2 regions of the Pseudomonas sp. TE6283 genome follow, and region 2 is predicted to be linked to the other one. Evidence: riboswitches for the same ligand, from Rfam matches in the RefSeq annotation. Region 2 holds a riboswitch; the other holds the start of a gene.
What was found. A riboswitch is a leader RNA that binds a small molecule or an ion and turns the genes downstream of it on or off. The one in region 2 is predicted to bind cobalamin.

Region 1 (9,087 bases), on a different contig from region 2:
CCGGATAATCGTCGACCACCAGGACTCGCAGGGGGCCGCTGCCGGTTTCGATCGAGGCGTGGTCGAGCGACTCCCGGGTGGCGGGTTCGGCAGCGGGCAGGATGAGATGGACATCGACCTGAGTCCCCAGGCCTTCGATGCTGTGCAAGCGCAGCTCGCCGCCCATGAGCTCGCACAGCTCGCGGCTGATCACCAGCCCCAGCCCTGCGCCTTGGCGCGCCTGGCGGCCATCAACCTGGGAGAAGGTGGTGAACAGCCGTGCCTGGTCGCTGGAACTGATGCCTACACCGCTGTCCTTGATCTGTAGCATGACCTGCTGCAGGTCGCCACCGAACGGGGTCACTGCCAATGACACGTCGACCTGGCCCTGGTCGGTGAACTTTATCGCATTGCTCAACAGGTTCGACAGCACTTGCTTGAGGCGCAACGGGTCGACAAGTACCCAGGCGGCTGCATCGGGCAGTACAGCACGCAGAGCGAGCCCCTTGAAGTGGGCATTGCCCTCGAAGACCCTCAGGGTAGTGCGCACTACTTCGACCAGGTCGGTGGCCACTGGCTGCAAGGTCATGTGGCCGGACTCGATGCGTGAGATGTCGAGCACATCGCCGATCAGATCGAGCAGGCCGATTGCTGAATCGTGGGCCGCCTCCAGCGCTTGGCTGTCACTGTGGCCGTGGCGGCTGTCCTCCAGAGCCATTTCGAGCAACCCGATAACGGCGTTCATCGGTGTGCGGATCTCGTGGCTCATGACTGCCAGGAAGGTGCTTTTTGCCCGGCTGGCCTGCTCGGCGTCGTCCTTGGCCTGACGCAGCTGTTCGAGCAGCCCGCGGCTGAGCGTAAGCTGTTCTTGCAGGGCACGCTGGGCCTCGCTGCGTTGCTGGATCAGTTTACGCAGGTAGCTGTTCCAGAACACCACGCCGGCCAGCAGCAGCGTGGCCAGCACCAGGACCTGCAGCGCCAGCGTGCGGTAGTTGCGCCAGGGGGTGTCACTGGCCACTGCGTTGGTGCGCCAGCGATTGACCAGTTGCTCCAGCTCATCAGGTGGGATGCTCAGCAAGGCCTTGTCGAGGATCGCCTGCAGTTGTGGCAGCGCGGGGCTGACGGCGAAGGTCGCCAGGGCGGGTTCATCGCCCAGTAACCCGGCGATTCTGAGGCGGCCACTGAAGGCCTGGTTGATGAAGTAGGCGGCATTGACGTGCGAGTTGATGGCGACGTCGGCATCGCCATTGGCCACCGCTTCCATGAGCTGCAAGGGATTTTCGACCTCCACGGTACGCAGGTCGACGACCTGGCGTTCCAGGTCGTCGAGCAATGGCGAGCCGCGCAGCAGTGCCACGCGCAACCCCTGCAGCGGCTGCTTGGCGTCCAGTGGCGGTGCATTCTGGCGAGTGACCAGCACCCGCGGGCTGATCATGTAGGGGCGTGTGTAGCGCAGGCGTTGGGCACGATGCACGCCGTAGCCGATAGCACCGATCATGTCGACCTTGCCTTGGGCGACTTGCTCGACCATGTCCTCGAACGACTCCGACTCGACGATCTGGAAGTGCAGGCCGGTGCGCAGGCCGATGCGCTCCAGCAAATCCAGGGCGACACCCCGTGGTTGCTGCTGGGCGTCGGTAAAACTCAGGGGGGCGAGGGTGGTGTTGATCATCACCTTGATCTGCCGGTGCCGGGCGATCCACTCGCGTTCTTCATGGGTCAGGGCGTCGAGGCGGCGGTCGAGCAGGAAGCTGGTGCTGCCGCCCGTCCAGCGCCGCAGGATGTTCAGCCGTTCGCTGTCGGAGATGCGGCCGAGGGCGAGATCGACCAGTTGCAGCAAGCGCGGGTTGTCTCGGGACAGGGCGAAAGCGAAGGTGCTGGCCGGCATCTGGACGAAATGATCGACCTTGACCCGTTCCTGGAAGCCTTTGGCGATCACGTAGTCGGCGCTGATGGCATCCCCCAGGTAGACATCGGCTTGCCCCAGCGCCACTGCGGTCACACCGGCGAGTGTGGAGCGGTAGAGGCTCAGCTGAGCGTGGGGGTAGAGTTGCTGCACTGTGCGAATGGGCAGGTAATGGTCGACCATGGCCAGGCGCAGGCCTTCCAGTTTGTCCTCTACGCGCAGGCTTCGGTTCTGTCGGGACACGATAACTGGCAGGTCGTCGGCATAGGGCAAACTCAGCGTAAGGTCAGCATCGTTGGCCTCGAAGGCATTGGAGCTTCCCAGCAGATCGATCTCGCCGGCACGCAAGGCATCGAGCGCCTGGGCGCGGCTGGCATAGCGTCGCACCTCGATTGGGATGCCGAGCTGTTCGCCGATCAGGCCGGCATAGTCAGCGCTGAGGCCTTCGTAGTCGGCCTGGCTGATGTTGATGTCGAAGGGCGGATAATCCGGGCGCGAGCTGCCCAGCACCAGGCGCTTGCGTTGGTTCAGCCACTGTCGGTCGCTGGCGGCCACCGCCAGCGGCGGCGCCGCGCTCAGAGCTCGGGCGAGCAGGTGGCGGGGCTCGCTGTGCACCTCGCTCAGTGCGGATGGCGACAGCAATGCGACCAGCAGCAGGCACAGTGATGCCCCTTTGCTCATGGTTCAGGCCACGTAGTTGCGTTTGGCGAGGTCCACCATTTCCACCAGCGACTCGACCTTGAGTTTCTCCATGATCCGGCCACGGTAGGTGCTGATGGTCTTGGCGCTGAGGTTCATCTGCTCGCCGATCAGTTTGTTGCTCTGGCCGGCACTGAGTCGGCGCAGCACTTCCATTTCCCGGTTGGACAGCAGCGCCAGGCGCTCGGTCTCGCTTTCCAGGGTGTTGCTGTTGACCGCCATCTGCGGGAAGGTCGAATAGCCCTTGACCAAGGCCTTGAGTGCGAAGACCAGGGCATCGAGGTCTTCGTCCTTGTTGACGAAAGCCGAGATGCCGGCGTCCATACAGCGACGCACATAGAGGTCGGCTGGCTGACCGGTCAGGGCCATGATCCGTGGCGGTGGGTCGATCAGCTTGAGGCGCTTGATCACCTCCATGCCGTCGAGGTCCGGTAGGCCGATGTCGAGGATGACCACATCCGCCTTGGTCTGTTCGGCCAGGCGGGCAGCTTCCTTGCCTTTGCCGGTTTCCCCCACGACGGTGAAGCGTTCACGTTCGAGCAGCATGCGTACGGCGAGTCGAACAATGTGATGGTCATCGACCAACAGCACGGATGTCATTCAGGTAACTCCTGTCAAAGTGCAGCGAGCTTCCAGCCATCTATAGGCGCTGGACAGCAGGCTTGCTGGGCAGCGCGCACCTTACGGATATTCAGGAGCCTTGGTAATAGGCGAGTATAGGTGTGTTGAAAAACCTACACCAACCTGTAGAAAAGTCCTACAAGCGAGGTTCAGGCGCAGGGCGCGTGCGGCTTGTGCACACGCTGTGTCGCGGCGGGGTTGTTGTCCAGCGCCTTGCCGACACGGGTCGGGCGGGCCACCAGCTGGCCGCCGCAGTTCGGGCAGTGGTGGTGGAAGTGCCGGTCGTTGCAGGCTCGGCAGAAGGTGCATTCGAACGAGCAGATCAGCGCATCCGGGCTTTCGGCGGGCAGGTCGGTGTCGCAGCATTCGCAGTTGGGGCGCAGTTCGAGCATGGGCTTGATTTCCGTCCAGTTGGAAAAGCCAGTGTGCTACGTCACGCCCCGGTCGGCAATCGCTTCACGAGCCGGGGCGGTAGAGATGGGCGCGGCCGGCGCGATACAGGGCCGAGTCGGCGAACGGCGCATCGCCCAGCACATGGCCGACCAGGATCAGCGCTGTGCGCCGGAAGCCTTTTGCGGTCACGCGCTCGCTGATATCCGCCAGGGTGCCCTTTACCCAGTCCTGGTCCGGCCAGGTGGCGCGATGGACCACTGCGATCGGGCAGTCGGCGCCATAATGCGGGAGCAGGTCCTCGATGATGCGGGACAGGTGGCGCACGCCCAGGTGGATGGCCAGGGTACTACCGTGGCGGGCCAGGTCCGCCAGTTGCTCACCGGCCGGCATCGGTGAACTGTCGCCATAACGGGTGAGGATCACGGTCTGCGCCACATCGGGCAAGGTCAGCTCACAGCCGAGCAGCGCGGCACTGGCAGCCGTGGCAGTGACGCCGGGGACGATCTGGTAGTCGATGCCCAGTTCACGCAAGTGGCGAATCTGCTCGCCGATGGCGCCGTACAGGCTGGGGTCGCCGCTGTGCACGCGCGCCACGTCCTCGCCGTTGGCGTGAGCCTGGCGCATCGCCTCGACGATCTGCTCCAGGTGCAGTTCGGCGCTGTTGATTACCGTGTGCGCCTGGTGACCTTCCAGCACGGCGGCGGGGACCAGGGAGCCGGCATAGACGATCACCGGGCACTGGCGGATCAGGCGCTGGCCCTTGACCGTGATCAGCTCGGGATCGCCGGGGCCGGCGCCGATGAAATAGACCGTCATGGGGGTTCCTTGTATAGAAGAGTGGCGGACTATCCGCCGATGGCCAGGGCCAGGGTAGCGCTGCCGAGGACCTGCCTCGGCACGTGCAGGCGGCCATGGTCGCCGGCCAGGGCCAGTGCGGCGCTTTCGGCGACGCCCCAGCAGCCGGTCTGCGCGTACGCCGTGGGTGAACGCTGGCTGAGCTGCGGTTCGAAGACCAGCAGGTGCGCGGCGTCGAAACAGATGTACGGCAGCCCCAGGCGTTCGGCCAGTGCCAGCAGGCCGGGCTCGCGGGCCTTGGGCTCGATGCTGGCAATGGCGCGCAGGGCCGAGAGGGGCAGGGCGTTGCGGGTGAAGGTCTGGCGCAGCAGCACTGCCAGCGTCTCCACCGGGCAGCCACGGCGACAGCCAAAGCCGGCGTACAACGCCGGCTGGGCAGGCAGGTCGCGCATCAGGCCTGGCTGGAGCGACGGTACAGCCAGGCGCTGAGCAGGCCCAGGGCCAGCCAGAACGCGGCGTTGGTCAGCCACGAGGCGATCTTGAACTGGGTCTCGAGGGCTTGCGGCGCAAGGCTTTCATGCACGGCCGGCTGTGGCGCGCCGATCAGGTGCGGGATCACCAGCAGGGCGACACCCAGCGCCTTGAACAGCCAGTGCCGGGCGAACACCAGCAATGCCAGGCCGGCGGCGGTGGCCGCAGCGGTGCCGATCCACCAGTTCTGGCGCTGGCCAAGGTCGGCGGCGGCGGTGCCGGGCAGCTCCGGGGGCAGGCCCAGGGTCGGCGCCAGGCAGAACACGGCGAAGCCGGCCAGGCCCCACAGCGCGCCGGTGGCCACGCGGTTCGGTTCACGCAGGCTGTAGAGGGCGACCAGGATCAGGGCGAAACCGACGGCGACCACCAGGTTGCCACCGGTGGTGGACAGCACGCGCTGCCAGCCGTCTTCCGGCGACCAGGCTTCGGCGCTGTGCTCATGCTCGTGGGGCGCGGCGGCGTCGCCGTGCTCATGGTGTTCGGCGACCGGGGCGGCGGACTCGTAGGTTTCCGCCTGGAGAATCAGTGGGGCGACCCAGAAGCTCTGCAGCAGGGTCAGCAACAGGGCCGCGAGCAGGCCGCTGAAACCCGCGGTACGGGCGAGACGCGTAATCATGCGGGTTTACTCAGTGGCAGGGGAAGGCGGCGCTGTGGCGGGTATCGTGGGCGGCGTTGTGCACTGCCTCGATGTGCGAGAAACCGGCGAAGTACACCAGGCACAGGCCCAGCAGGCTGGCGCCGACCGCGATGATCAGTCGCTGGCTGAGGCTGACGGGGGTGGCGATACTGTGTTTGGCGCTGGTGATGGGCATGACGCGTTCCTCTGCTGCTTTTGTTGTGGCAACGGGCATGCGCGACGACCCCGGGCACGATTGGCCCAGGTGATACGACGACGCCCGCCCACCGCGGGGTGTACTGTGAGCACGTGTCAGGCCGGTCTCCGGGCTGGCGAGGTGGAGCAGGACTCCGTGGCGCGTCACCTTCCCATGCCTTGCTGTTGGCACAGTGGTCCGGACGCTTCTCTCGCTTACCGTTGCGGGGGCAGCACCGGCCTTGTCGGCTCCTGGAGTGGACACGCGACGCACCGGTTTCCCGTTTCACCCCCGTCGGGGGCACCTGAACGCAATGCGCTAGCAAATCACGGGGCCGGGCCCGCGTCAATCGCCGTGGCGGTTGACCGCCAGGCAGGCACTGCGTAGCCTTGCCGCTGCGAGGTTCTCGGGCGTTGGCCCGAGCTAAGACGGGAACGCGGTACAAGCCGCGGCTGCCCCCGCAACTGTAAGCACTGAAGGGTTCGGCACAGCCACTGCGCAGGCGCGCGGGAAGGCGCCGGCCCACCGGCCGGCGAGCCGCAGCGGTGCGAGCCAGGAGACCTGCCTCGTGACGTTTTCGACTTTCAACCGGGCGGGGTGATCCGGTGGCGAACGCGCCAGGCCGGCAGGGCCGTGGCTGTCGTCCTGCATGCCCGCGCCATTGCTGCCAAGGGCATCGCGACATGAAAACACTGGCCAAGCTTCCCGTCACCATCGTTACCGGCTTCCTCGGCTCGGGCAAGACCACCTTGCTGCGCCATATGCTCGACAACGCCCAGGGCCGCCGCATCGCGGTGATCGTCAATGAGTTCGGCGAGCTGGGCATCGACGGCGAGATCCTCAAGCAGTGCAGCATCGGCTGCACCGAGGAAGAGGCCAACGGCCGCGTCTATGAGCTGGCCAACGGTTGCCTGTGCTGCACCGTGCAGGAAGAGTTCTTCCCGGTGATGCGCGAGCTGGTGGCCCGTCGCGGCGACCTCGACCACATCCTTATCGAGACCAGCGGCCTGGCCTTGCCCAAACCGCTGGTACAGGCCTTCCAATGGCCGGAAATCCGCAACGCCTGCACCGTCGACGCGGTGATCACCGTGGTCGACAGCCCGGCCGTGGCTGCCGGCACCTTTGCCGCCTACCCGGAGCAGGTCGATGCCCAGCGCAAGCTCGACCCCAATCTCGACCATGAGTCGCCGCTGCATGAATTGTTCGCCGACCAGCTGGCCAGCGCCGACCTGGTGGTGCTGAACAAGGCCGATCTGATCGACACCGAGGGCCTGGCCAAGGTCCGTGCCGAAGTGGCCGAGGAGCTGCCGCCGGCGGTCAAGGTGATCGAGGCCAGCAGTGGTCGCCTGCCGCTGGAAGTGCTGCTGGGCGTGGGCGCCGAGTCCGAGGCGCATATCGATGGTCGCCGTACCCATCACGACTCGCATCACGACGGCGATGACCATGACGACCATGACCACGACGCCTTCGACTCGATCTCCATCGATCTGCCCGAGGCCGACGAGAGCCTGCTGCTCGACGCCCTGACCCAGTTGGTCACCGAGTTCGGCATCCTGCGCGCCAAGGGTTTCGCCGCGATTCCAGGCAAGCCGATGCGCCTGCTGATCCAGGGTGTGGGCACCCGCTTCGACAAGCATTTCGACCGCGCCTGGCGCAGCGATGAACCACGCATCACTCGCCTGGTGCTGATTGGCCAGGCGCTGGACGCCGCACAGCTGGAAGCGCGCCTGCGCCAGGCCCTGGGCGCCTGATCCATGCACCTGCTGCGGACCCAACCCGGCGGCTTCGTGCCGGACGACAGCATCGCCGACCTCGGCCAGACCCCCGCCGACCTGGTGATCCTCTGCAGCGGTGATTCACACCTGGCGCTGCTCGCCGAAACCGCCGAGCAGCTGCCGGCGCACTTCCCCAGCGTGCGCCTGGCCAACCCGATGCAGGTGCAGAACCATGCCTCGGTCGACCTGTATGTCGACCAGGTGCTGCGCCATGCCAAGGTGATCCTGGTGTCGCTGCATGGCGGCGTCGGCTACTGGCGCTATGGTGTCGAGCAACTGGTCGAACTGGCGGGGCGTGGGGTCGAGCTGATCCTGGTGCCCGGCGACGACCGCCCCGATCCTGAGCTTACCGACCTGGGCACGGTCCGCGGCGAACAGGCCGAGCGCCTCTGGCACTTCCTGCGCCAGGGCGGCAAGACCAACGCCGTTAACCTGTTCAACTGCCTGGCCAGCCAATGGCTGGGTTGTGATTACCCGTGGGATGAGCCGCAGCCCTTGCCGCGCACGGCGGTCTATCACCCGGCCAAGGCCACGGCGCGCCTGGAGGACTGGTACGCCCAGTGGAATCCGGAACATCCGGTGGCGCCGTTGCTGTTCTACCGTTCGCACCTGCAGGCGGCCAACACGGCGTTCATCGATGTGTTCTGCCAGCGCCTGCAGGCCTGCGGGCTGAATCCATTGCCCATTGCCGTGGCCAGCCTGAAGGAACGCGCCTGCCTGGACCAGGTCGAGGCCTGGCTCGACGAGGTGCAGGCCGAGGTGGTGATCAACACCACAGGCTTCGCCCTGTCCAGTCCCGAGCAACCCAACCTGCGTCCGCTGCGCCGCGATGTGCCGGTGCTGCAGGCGATCTGCGCCCAGGACAACCAGCCTGGCTGGGAGCAGAGCGAGCAGGGCCTGGGAGCCCGCGACCTGGCGATGCACATCGCCTTGCCGGAACTGGACGGGCGTATCATCACCCGGCCGGTGAGTTTCAAGGACCTGGCCTGGCGCAGCGAGCGCAGCCAGTCCGATGTGGTCTGCTACCGGGCCCATCCCGAACGCATGGACTTCGTCGCCGAACTGGCACGGCGCTGGGTGACCCTGGCGCGCCTGGACAACCAGGAAAAGCGCGTGGCCCTGGTGCTGGCCAACTACCCGACCCGCGACGGGCGCATCGGCAATGGCGTCGGCCTGGACACGCCGGGCGCGGCGCTCAATATCCTCGAGGCCCTGCAGGCGCAGGGTTATCCGGTGGCCGGCCTGCCTGACAGCGGCACTGAGCTGATTCACCAGTTGCTCGGCGGGGTCACCAACGACCTCGACCATCTCGACCAGCGCCCCTGCGCCCAGAGCCTGGCCCTGGCCGACTACCAGCGCGCCTTTGCCGCCTTGCCCGAGGCCAACCAGCGCGCCGTGCTGGAGCGCTGGGGGCCGCCCGAGCAGGACCCGATGTTCCGCAGTGGGCGCATGATGGTCGCCGGCCTGCGCTACGGCCTGACCTTCGTCGGCATCCAGCCGGCGCGGGGCTACCAGGTGGACCACAGCGCCGTATACCACGACCCGGACCTGGTGCCGCCCCACGGCTACCTGGCGT
Region 2 (9,087 bases):
TCGCGCAGGTACAGGCTGCCGCCGATATAGCCGTGGTAGTGGCCGCTGGCGTCGAAGATCGGTTGCGAGAGCACCACCAGCAGGTTGTCGGCCGCCGACAGGAAAGGTGTGGAGACCAGCGTGCGGCGCTCGCGCAAGGCTTGCCGGGCGCCGGGTGAGGTTGCCTGGCTGCCGGCCAGGTGCTGCAGCGGTGCGGGCGATAGCGAGCGTACGGTCCCCTGGGCGTCGACCCGCAAGGTGGAGTTGAACAGGTTGCTCTGTTGCTGCAGGCGGTCGATCTCAGCTTGCACCAGGCTGTCGTCGTCCGGGTGCAGGCCACTTTGCCGGGCGCCGTAGGCCAGTTGCTGCAAGGCATTGACCAGGGTGGTCTCGGTCACGGCGGCCAGCTTGGCGGCATAGGCCCGGTTGGCCTCCAGGGCGCTGTCGATCAGCAGCTGCCGTTGTACCCGGTAACTGGCGAAATAGCTGGCCAGCAGCATGACCAGGGCCGTGGTGGCGCAAAGGGCGAGTATGAGGGTGCGCAGGTCGGGGCGCGGTCCGTGCGGGGTGAAATATCGCAATCCTTGGCCTCGTCGGATACAGCGGAAAACGCACCTTACGCGCTTGGCCCAAAGTGGACCATGCTTGAGCGCAATTGCAGGGTTGGAGGACAAAGGTGGCTCCGGTTTCCCACGGGACTCACGGAATTATCCTCCCTTGTTACCTACGTTCAGGGGGCAGTCTGCTCCAGCGCCTGCAGGTCGTCCTCGACTTGTTGCATACGCTCCTGCACCAAGGCCTGGACCTTGGCGTCGCTGGCGCTTTCGCGCATCAGCGTGGTGAGCTTCTCGCTCAGGCGCTTGCCTTCCTCGCTCTGGCCCAGTTCCCTGGCCTTGGCCGGATCGCGGGTGGCCTGAACGATGAGGTCGAACTCGGCATCGCTGAAGTGCTCCTCGCTGTACAACCTGAACAGGTCCTGGCGCTGGTCGTCGACGGTCAGGTGCTTGCGCAGCACGTCCTTGATCTTGTCCCGGGGCACCTGCGCATGGGTCATGGCCAGCAGCCCGGCCATGCGCTCGATGTTGTGGTCGTAGGCTTCCTGCAGGGGCAGGTTGGCGAGGATCTTTTCCTCGCGGCTGGGCTTCTGGTCGCAGGCAGCGAGGGCGGCGAGCAGCAACACGGGGAGCAGTAGACGGGGCAGGCGGGGCATGGTGGGGCCTTGGGCACGGTAAGGCCTGGGAGTGTACTGCAATCCCATGGTCGAGGAATCAGCGTTGCAGCGGATTGCGCAGGCGTACCCAGAGGATCGCCGGCAGGGCCATCAGCAGCCATTTCAGGTAGCGGTTGACTTCGTAGTGTTCGCAGGCGACGCCGATGAGGGTGCAGACCATCACCACGGCCACGAACTGGATCATTCTTTCCATCAGCAGGTTTCCAACATTGCAGGGGCCGGACGGGCCGCGGGCGCACTGTAGCAGGAGTCGCAGGCGCCGCAGGCCGGCATGCCACACGGCGTAACACTTTTGCGCCGCTGGCAGGTGCCAGGTTGGCTATTGTGCGGCAATCCCACCAGCCAGGGAAGGTAGCCCCCATGACCCTCTACAAAGATGGCTAGCCAGCGTTCTGCGCCACCTGCGGCAGTTCCCTCGGGGCCATTGACGATGCGCCTACGGTGGCCTTGCTGCTGGGCAGCTTCGATGCCAAGGGCGACCAGGCCCTGCGCCCGGCACGCGCGTCTGCACAGTCTGACAGATCCTTCCAGCCTTCCTGCACAACACTCAACACCGCGTTCATTTTCATTCCCGCTGTATTCGCCTACCGTCTCCTTCCACCCCCATCACAAGGAGATCACGCATGCCTGAGCTTGCGTTGTACAAGGTGAAACTGCTGGATGAATTCGAGGCCCGCGAGGACGACTGGAGCTTCAGCCACTTCGAGCGCCGCCTGACCCAGGTCAAGCCCGCCGCCAACTACCAGGATGCCAAAGGCATTATCAAGGCCGCCCACCTGGCGAACAACTGGCCGAAAACGGTCCGGCGCTACCTGCTGAGCAACTACCGATTCCACGGCAATGTCAGCAGTGAGCTGACTGAAACCTTCGTGCAGGTGCTGGCGGGCATGACGCCGTTGGAGCTGCAGGCGTGGAGGTTGCCGCCTGCAGGATACATGGGCTGAGATGCAGGCTGTAACCTCTGCTCAGCGCTATGACAAACGATGCTGGGGTCGCGAAGCGGCTCCAGCCCTTTCAGGCGCGAAACCGCAGTACCCGCGCCCCATCATACGGATCGATCAGGTAGTGGGCCTGAACCCCGAATGTCGCCGATATCCGCTCCGGCGTCAGCACCACCTCCGGTATCCCCAAGGCAACCAACCGTCCTTGGTCAAGCACCGCCAACCGGTCACAAGTCAACGCCTGGTTGAGATCATGCAAGGCCACCAGGGTCGTCACCGACAGCGCTTGAACCTGCCGCAGCAGGCTCAGTTGATGCTGGATATCAAGATGATTGGTCGGCTCGTCCAGTAGCAGTACCTGCGGCCGCTGGGCCAGGGCCCGGGCGATGTGCACGCGCTGGCGTTCGCCGCCGGACAGCTCGCCCCACAGGCGCCGACGCAGGTGGCCGGCGTCGGCGTCGGCCAGGGCCTGCTCGACGATGGCACGGTCGTCCGCGCCGAACGGCGCCAGGGCCGACAGCCACGGCGTGCGGCCGAGGGCCACGGCGTCGTAGACGCTGATGGCGTCCAGGGTGTCGGCCTGCTGTTCGACCAGCGCCAGGCTCTGCGCAACGCGCCGACGCGGCATGCGCTCAAGCGCCTCGCCCAGCAAACGCACGCTGCCACTGCTGGGTTCGCGCAGGCCGGCGAGCAGCTTGAGCAGGGTGGACTTGCCCGAGCCGTTGGGGCCGACCACACCGAGGGTTTCGCCGGGCATCACGCTCAGGTCGATGTCTTGCAGCACTTCGCGGCCGCCCAGGCGCAGGCCCAGCCCCTCGCAGACTAGCGGGGCGTTGGCGAGGGCGGTCATCACGGTCATGGACGCCCCCGGCGGCTGACCAGGATCAGCGCGAACACTGGCGCGCCGATCAAGGCGGTGACCACGCCCACCGGGATCACCTGGCCGGCGATCAGGGTGCGCGAGAGGATGTCGGCGACGATCAGGAACAACGCGCCGCCCAGCGCGCTGGCCGGCAGCAGGCGGCTGTGCCCGGGGCCGAGCAGCAGGCGCAGGGCGTGGGGGATGACCAGGCCGACGAAGCCGATGGCGCCGACGATCGAGACCATCACCGCGGTCACCAGCGCCGTGCAACTGATCAGCAGCAGTTGCGTGCGCCGCACCGGCACGCCCAGCGATGCCGCCGAATCGGCACCGAAGGTGAACGCGTCCAGCGCCCGGCGGTGCCACAGGCACACTGCCAGCCCGACCAGGGCTACCGGCAGCGCCAGCCACACCGCTGGCCAGCGCACGCCGCTGAGGTTGCCCAGCAGCCAGAACAGGATGCCCCGGGCCTGTTCGGCGGTGGCCGACTTGGTGATGAGGAAGGCCGTCAGCGCGTTGAACAGTTGCGAGCCGGCGATGCCGGCGAGGATCACCTGGGCGTTGTCGTGGCGACTGCCGCTGGCCCGCGACAGCACCAGCACCAGGGCGAAGGCGGCCAGTGCGCCGATGAAGGCACCGGCCGACAGCGACAGCACCGCGCCACCGAGGCCGAACAGTCCCACCGCCACGGCACCGGTCGAGGCGCCTGCCGACAGGCCCAGCAGGTACGGCTCGGCCAGCGGGTTGCGCAGCAGCGCCTGGAGGATCACCCCGCAGGTCGCCAGCCCCGCGCCACAGGCGGCGGCCACCAGGGTGCGCGGCAGGCGGTAGTTCCAGACGATGCCGGCGTCGATGGGGTCGAGCGCATGGCCGGCCTGCCACAGCTGGTTGGCCAGTACCTGCCAGACCACCTCGGTGCTGATTCGCGTCTCGCCGATGGCGATCCCGGCGAGCATGGCCAGGCACAGGGCAAGCAGCGCGAAGGCGCCGATGGGCAGCAGGCGGCTCATGGCTGTGGTGCTTTACCGCTGGCGAAGGCGCTGGACAGCACTTCCAGGCCACGGAACAGACGGATGCCGGCCTGCATGGCGTCGGCGTCGAGGACGATGATCCGGCCTTGCTTGACCGCGTCCATGTTGCGGGTCACCGGGTCGCTGCGCAGGAACTCGAGCTTTTGCTGGTAGTCGTCGGCGGGGTAGCGGCGGCGGTCCATGCGCGCGACGATCAGCCAGGTGGGGTTGGCCCTGGCCAGGGTCTCCCAGCCCACCGCCGGCCATTCTTCGCGGGACTCCACCACGTTGCGTACGCCGAGGGTCTGCAGCATGAAGTCGGCCACGCCCTGGCGACCGGCGACGTAAGGGTCGACCTTGAGGTCGGCGCTGGAGAACCAGAACAGCGCGCTGGTGTGGCTCAGGTCCTGGCCGGCCAGGCGTTGCCGGGCCTGGTCCAACTGGCCCTTGAGCTCGGCATTGAGGCGTTCGCCGCGATCCTGCACGTCGAAGATCTCGGCCAGCTGGCTGACGCTCCTGTAGATGGTGTCGATCCTGAACGGCTGCAGGCGGGTACCGTCGGCGCCCACCAGGTTGTCCTTGCCTTCGCAGTCCGAGGGCAGCAGGTAGGTGGGAATGCCCAATTCTGCGAACTGTTCGCGGGTGCCGACCGCGCCCTGGGGGCCGACCATCCATTCGAACTGCGCGGTCACCAGCTGCGGGCGCTTGCCGACCACTGCCTCGAAGCCCGGTTCGTTGTCGGCCAGGCGCTCGACCTTGTCGTTCTGCGCCTTGAACTCGGGCAGCACGTTGTTGAACCACAGCGAGGTGCCCGCCAGCCGCTCGCCCAGGCCCAGGGCATAGAGCAACTCGGTGCCGGCCTGGCCGATGGTCACCACGCGCTGCGGGGCCTGGGCGAAGGTCTGCGGCAGGCCGCAGTTGTCGACGGTCAGCGGGTAGCGGGTGGCGTCGGCGTGGGCCAGGCCCGCCAGTGACAGGCCGGCGAGCAGGGTGGCGAAGCGGTGCGGCATGGTGGGGCGATCTCCTGTCGGGTGGTGCACGGAATGGCCCACGGACAGGCATCGCCAGGCGTCGTGCGGCAAGCACGCGGCCAGGGGCGGATGACCATCCCGGACACCCCGCCGGTTGGTGAATGCGTGCCGGCAGGTCTCCTGACTGGTGCGTCCTGGCCGGCGCCGGCCTTCCCGGGTCGGCAGACCCAGTGGCATCGATGGCGCAGGCTCGGCACCTACAGTTGCGGGGGCAGTTCCCTTTGGCCCGCCCTCGGCGCGCCCGGGATTCCCTTTTGATTCCGTGTGGAAACCGGCGGGCGGCATGGTAGACCATCGGGCCATCGGGTGAAAACGCTTTTACAGGTACTTGAGCCAGGCGATGTCGCGCCGCCGCGCCTTGAGCCGGGCGAAGCCGCGCACCGGCAGGTACAGGGCGATCGCCAGCAGCACCGCGACCAGCCACACCGCGCCGATGCCGTCGAAGCCGAAATAGCTGCCCTGGTTCAGGCCGAACAGCCCCACGCAGGCCACATACAGCAGCTTGAGCACATATAGGTGCAGCAGGTAGAAGAACATCGGCGCGGCGCCGAACACTGCCAGCGGGCCGATCCAGCGGGCGTCTCCCGCACGCTCGAAAGTGCGCAGCAGCAACAGGCCAGCGCCCAGGGTCAAGGCCAGGAACAGCAGCGACGGCGGGTATTTGGTGATGTTGAAGAAGCTCATCAACGTCTGCCCGCCGTTGGCGTAGAAGGTCCACGGCGCCTCGCCGTAGCCATTGAGCAGGCGCAACACGACAAAGCCGAGCAGCAGCATCATGCCGCCCAGCAGCAAGCGCTGCTGGCGCTCGCCGGCATCGCTGCCGCGGCCGAACCAGGGGCCGAGCCCGTAGCCCAGGGCGATCACGCCGATCCATGGCAGCACCGGGTAGGAGGTACGCAGGCGCAAGCCGTCGGGCAGCTCCAGCCAGCTGCGCTCGTGCAGGATCGCCCAGGGTACATGCAGCGCCGAGTGCGGCGCGAAGTGCAGGCCATCGAGCAGGTTGTGGCCGGCGACGATCAGCGCGCCGAGGGCCAGCAGCAGCGGGCGTGGCAGCCACACCAGCAGCGACAGGGCGATCATGCTCAGGCCGATGGCCCAGATCACCTGCAGGTAGATCACGCTCGGCGGCAACTGGAAGGTCCAGGCGAAGTTGACCAGGCTGAGCTCCAGCAGCACCAGGAACAGGCCGCGCTTGAACAGGAACGTCGCTGCATCGCCCCGGCCTTGGTGCTTTTCGCCGTAAAGCCAGGCCGACAGCCCGGTGAGCAGCACGAACACCGGCGCGCACAGGTGCGCCAGGGTGCGGCTGATGAAGAGGCTGGGGTCGGTCGCGTCGATGGTCATCGGGTCGCTGACCTGACGGTGCAGGAAGAAGGTTTCGCGCACGTGGTCCAGCAGCATGAACAGGATCACCAGGCCGCGCAGGGCGTCGATGCTGTGCAGGCGTTGGCTGGGGAGGGCGGTCGGGAGGCTGGTCATCGAGGAGGGTCGCTGGCAGAGGTATCATTCAAATGAAATGTTATTTTATTTCATTTATTTGTACCTGGATACAGCCATGCGCTGGCACTCCACTTGAATCAGCCCTGAATCAGTGGTCCCAGCCGCTCGGCCAGGGCCTGGACCGTCGCGCTCACCTTGGGCAGATGCCCACGGTTGCGACGCCAGGCCAGGTTGATCGGCAACCCCTCCATCGCGTACTCCGGCAGCACTTGCTGCAACGTCCCGGTGTCGAGCTGGCGCTGCACCAGCCAGGTCGGCAGTTGGGCAATGCCGTGCCCGGCGCTGATGGCCAGGGCCTGCCCCTCGGCATCGCCGATGGCCAGGCGGCCCGGCATCGGCCGCAGCTGCGCCAGGCCCGGGCGGGCGCCGGCGAAGTGCAGGGCCGGCGTGCTGCCGTCGGCGCAGGCGTAGAGCACACAGCCCTGGGCCTGCAACTGCTGCAGGTCGCGGGGCGTGCCGTGCCGGGCGAGGTAGGCGGGGGCGGCGCAGAACACCAGGCGCTGGCTGCCCAGGTAGCGGTGCTCGATGCCCGGCTGCCAAGTCTGTGGTCCACCGATGCGCACGACGATGTCGATGCCGTCCTCGGCCAGGTCGACGAAGCGGTCGGAGAGGGTGATGTGCGGTTGCAATCGCGGATGCAGCGCGGCGAAGTCGAGCACGGCGGGCAGCCCGTGCAGGCGGCCGAAGGTGGCCGGCAGGTCGATGCGCAGCTTGCCGCAGGGGGTCTTGTGCTCGTCGTTGAGGGCCAGTTCGGCCTCTTCGATCTCCGCCAGGACGCGGGTGCAGGTGCGGTAGTAGTCGGCGCCACTGTCGGTCAGGGCCAGGCGTCGGGTGGTGCGCTCGAACAGGCGCACCTGCAGGCGTTTCTCCAGGCGGGCCACGCCCTTGCTTACGGCGGAGCTGGTGAGGTTCATGCGCTCGGCGGCGGCGATGAAGCTGCCGGCGTTGGCCACGCTGACGAAGAAGTCGATGTCTTTCAGGCGTTCCGAGGCGGACATGGCATGGGTTCGCGATTATTGAATATGGTTCACTTGATAAGGGAATATCTACCAGTAATCGGAACAACATTCCAGATTAAGCTGGCCTGCCATTCATCGAGGATCGCAGTAGATGTCCACCTCCAGCTTGACCCATGCCACCCTGGCGCGGCCGGCGCCGCGTGCTGGGCTGTCGATCGGCCTGTTCGCCGTCGGCGGCTTTGCGGTGCTGACCACCGAGTTCCTGATTCTTGGCCTGCTGCCCGCGCTGGCACGTGACCTTGGACTGTCGGTGGCAGGCGCGGGCCAGTTGGTCACCCTGTTCGCGGTGACCGTGATGCTGTTCGGGCCGCCGCTCACCGCCTGGCTGTCGGCCCTGCCACGCAAGGGGCTGTTCATCGCCATCCTGCTGCTGTTCGCCGCCTCCAATGCGCTGTCGGCGCTGGCGCCGAACGTCTGGGTACTGGCCATGGCGCGGTTCCTCGCCGCGTTGGTCCTGCCGGTGTACTGGGGTACCGCCAGCGAAAGCGCCGGGCAACTGGTGGGCCAGGGGCGCGAGGGCTGGGCGGTGGCGCGGGTCTACTTGGGGATCACGGCGGCGTTCGTCTTTGGCATCCCGCTGGGCACCCTTGCCGCCGGGATGGTCGGCTGGCGCGGCAGCTTCTGGTTGCTCGCCGGGCTGTGCCTGCTGGTGGCGCTGCTGATGTTGGCCTGGCTGCCACCCCTGCCGGCGGTCCCGGCCCGCGCCGCGGGAGAGCGGCAGTCGGTGATTCTCAAGGACCGTCGTTTCATCGCCCATGTGCTGCTGTCGGCGCTGGTGTTCACCGCCATGTTCACTGCCTACACTTACCTGGCCGAGATCCTCGAGCAGCTTGCCACCGTGCCGGCCAACGCGGTCGGTTGGTGGCTGATGGGCTTTGGTCTGGTGGGCATGCTCGGCAACGCCCTGGCCGGACGGATCGTCGATCGCAGCCCGCTGCGGGCCACGCTGTTGCTGTTGGCGATGCTGGCCTTGGGCATGGGCCTGGTCACCCCGGTGATCGGCAACCCGCTGCTGCTGGTGGGCGCCCTGGCCTTGTGGGGCATCGCCTACACGGCGCTGTTCCCGGTGTGCCAGGTGCGGGTGATGCGGGCCGGCGCCAAGGCCCAGGCCCTGGCCGGGACCCTCAACGTGTCGGCGGCCAACGCGGGCATCGCCGCCGGTGCCGCGCTGGGGGGCGCGGCGATCCAGGGGCTTGGTCTGGCTGCACTGGGTTACGTGGCTTGTGGGTTTGCTGTGTTGGCGTTGATGGCCACGCTGGTGCTGCAACGGAGCGAGTGAGTTCTGCTCCACCGTCCAGCCAAGGCGCGGTTACGCCATAGGGGAGACGGCAGCCGGGTTTGAGATGGCTGCAGAGCGACTTGTTGCAATCCTGCCGATCCTTAGTCAATCAGCCAGGCAGGGGCGCCTTCGATCAGGACACCGCCATGGCTGGTCTTGTCTCCCTGGCGTGCCGCAGCTGAGTTCATCCCCTCTGCCCGCGCCACTGATGACGGTGCCTTCCCCGTGGAGAGTG

Region 1: another riboswitch for cobalamin. It lies ahead of ACVWZ5_RS12345 (CbtB domain-containing protein); the one in region 2 lies ahead of ACVWZ5_RS01925 (ABC transporter substrate-binding protein).

Annotation. Positions count from the first base shown of each region.
Region 1 is NZ_JBSSDH010000007.1:166,740-175,826, reverse strand. It holds gene ACVWZ5_RS12375 (transporter substrate-binding domain-containing protein) at 1-2,566, opposite strand, end outside; gene ACVWZ5_RS12370 (response regulator transcription factor) at 2,570-3,184, opposite strand; gene ACVWZ5_RS12365 (DUF1272 domain-containing protein) at 3,355-3,597, opposite strand; gene cobM (precorrin-4 C(11)-methyltransferase) at 3,662-4,414, opposite strand; gene ACVWZ5_RS12355 (cobalamin biosynthesis protein) at 4,444-4,845, opposite strand; gene ACVWZ5_RS12350 (CbtA family protein) at 4,845-5,540, opposite strand; gene ACVWZ5_RS12345 (CbtB domain-containing protein) at 5,551-5,736, opposite strand; cobalamin riboswitch at 5,839-6,058, opposite strand; cobalamin riboswitch at 6,120-6,319, shown strand; gene cobW (cobalamin biosynthesis protein CobW) at 6,420-7,487, shown strand; gene cobN (cobaltochelatase subunit CobN) at 7,491-9,087, shown strand, end outside.
Region 2 is NZ_JBSSDH010000001.1:371,519-380,605, reverse strand. It holds gene ACVWZ5_RS01955 (sensor domain-containing diguanylate cyclase) at 1-479, opposite strand, end outside; gene ACVWZ5_RS01950 (hypothetical protein) at 710-1,189, opposite strand; gene ACVWZ5_RS01945 (hypothetical protein) at 1,248-1,403, opposite strand; gene ACVWZ5_RS01940 (hypothetical protein) at 1,834-2,154, shown strand; gene ACVWZ5_RS01935 (ABC transporter ATP-binding protein) at 2,225-3,010, opposite strand; gene ACVWZ5_RS01930 (FecCD family ABC transporter permease) at 3,007-4,023, opposite strand; gene ACVWZ5_RS01925 (ABC transporter substrate-binding protein) at 4,020-5,033, opposite strand; cobalamin riboswitch at 5,148-5,345, opposite strand; gene ACVWZ5_RS01920 (DUF1624 domain-containing protein) at 5,373-6,533, opposite strand; gene ACVWZ5_RS01915 (LysR family transcriptional regulator) at 6,632-7,552, opposite strand; gene ACVWZ5_RS01910 (MFS transporter) at 7,665-8,852, shown strand.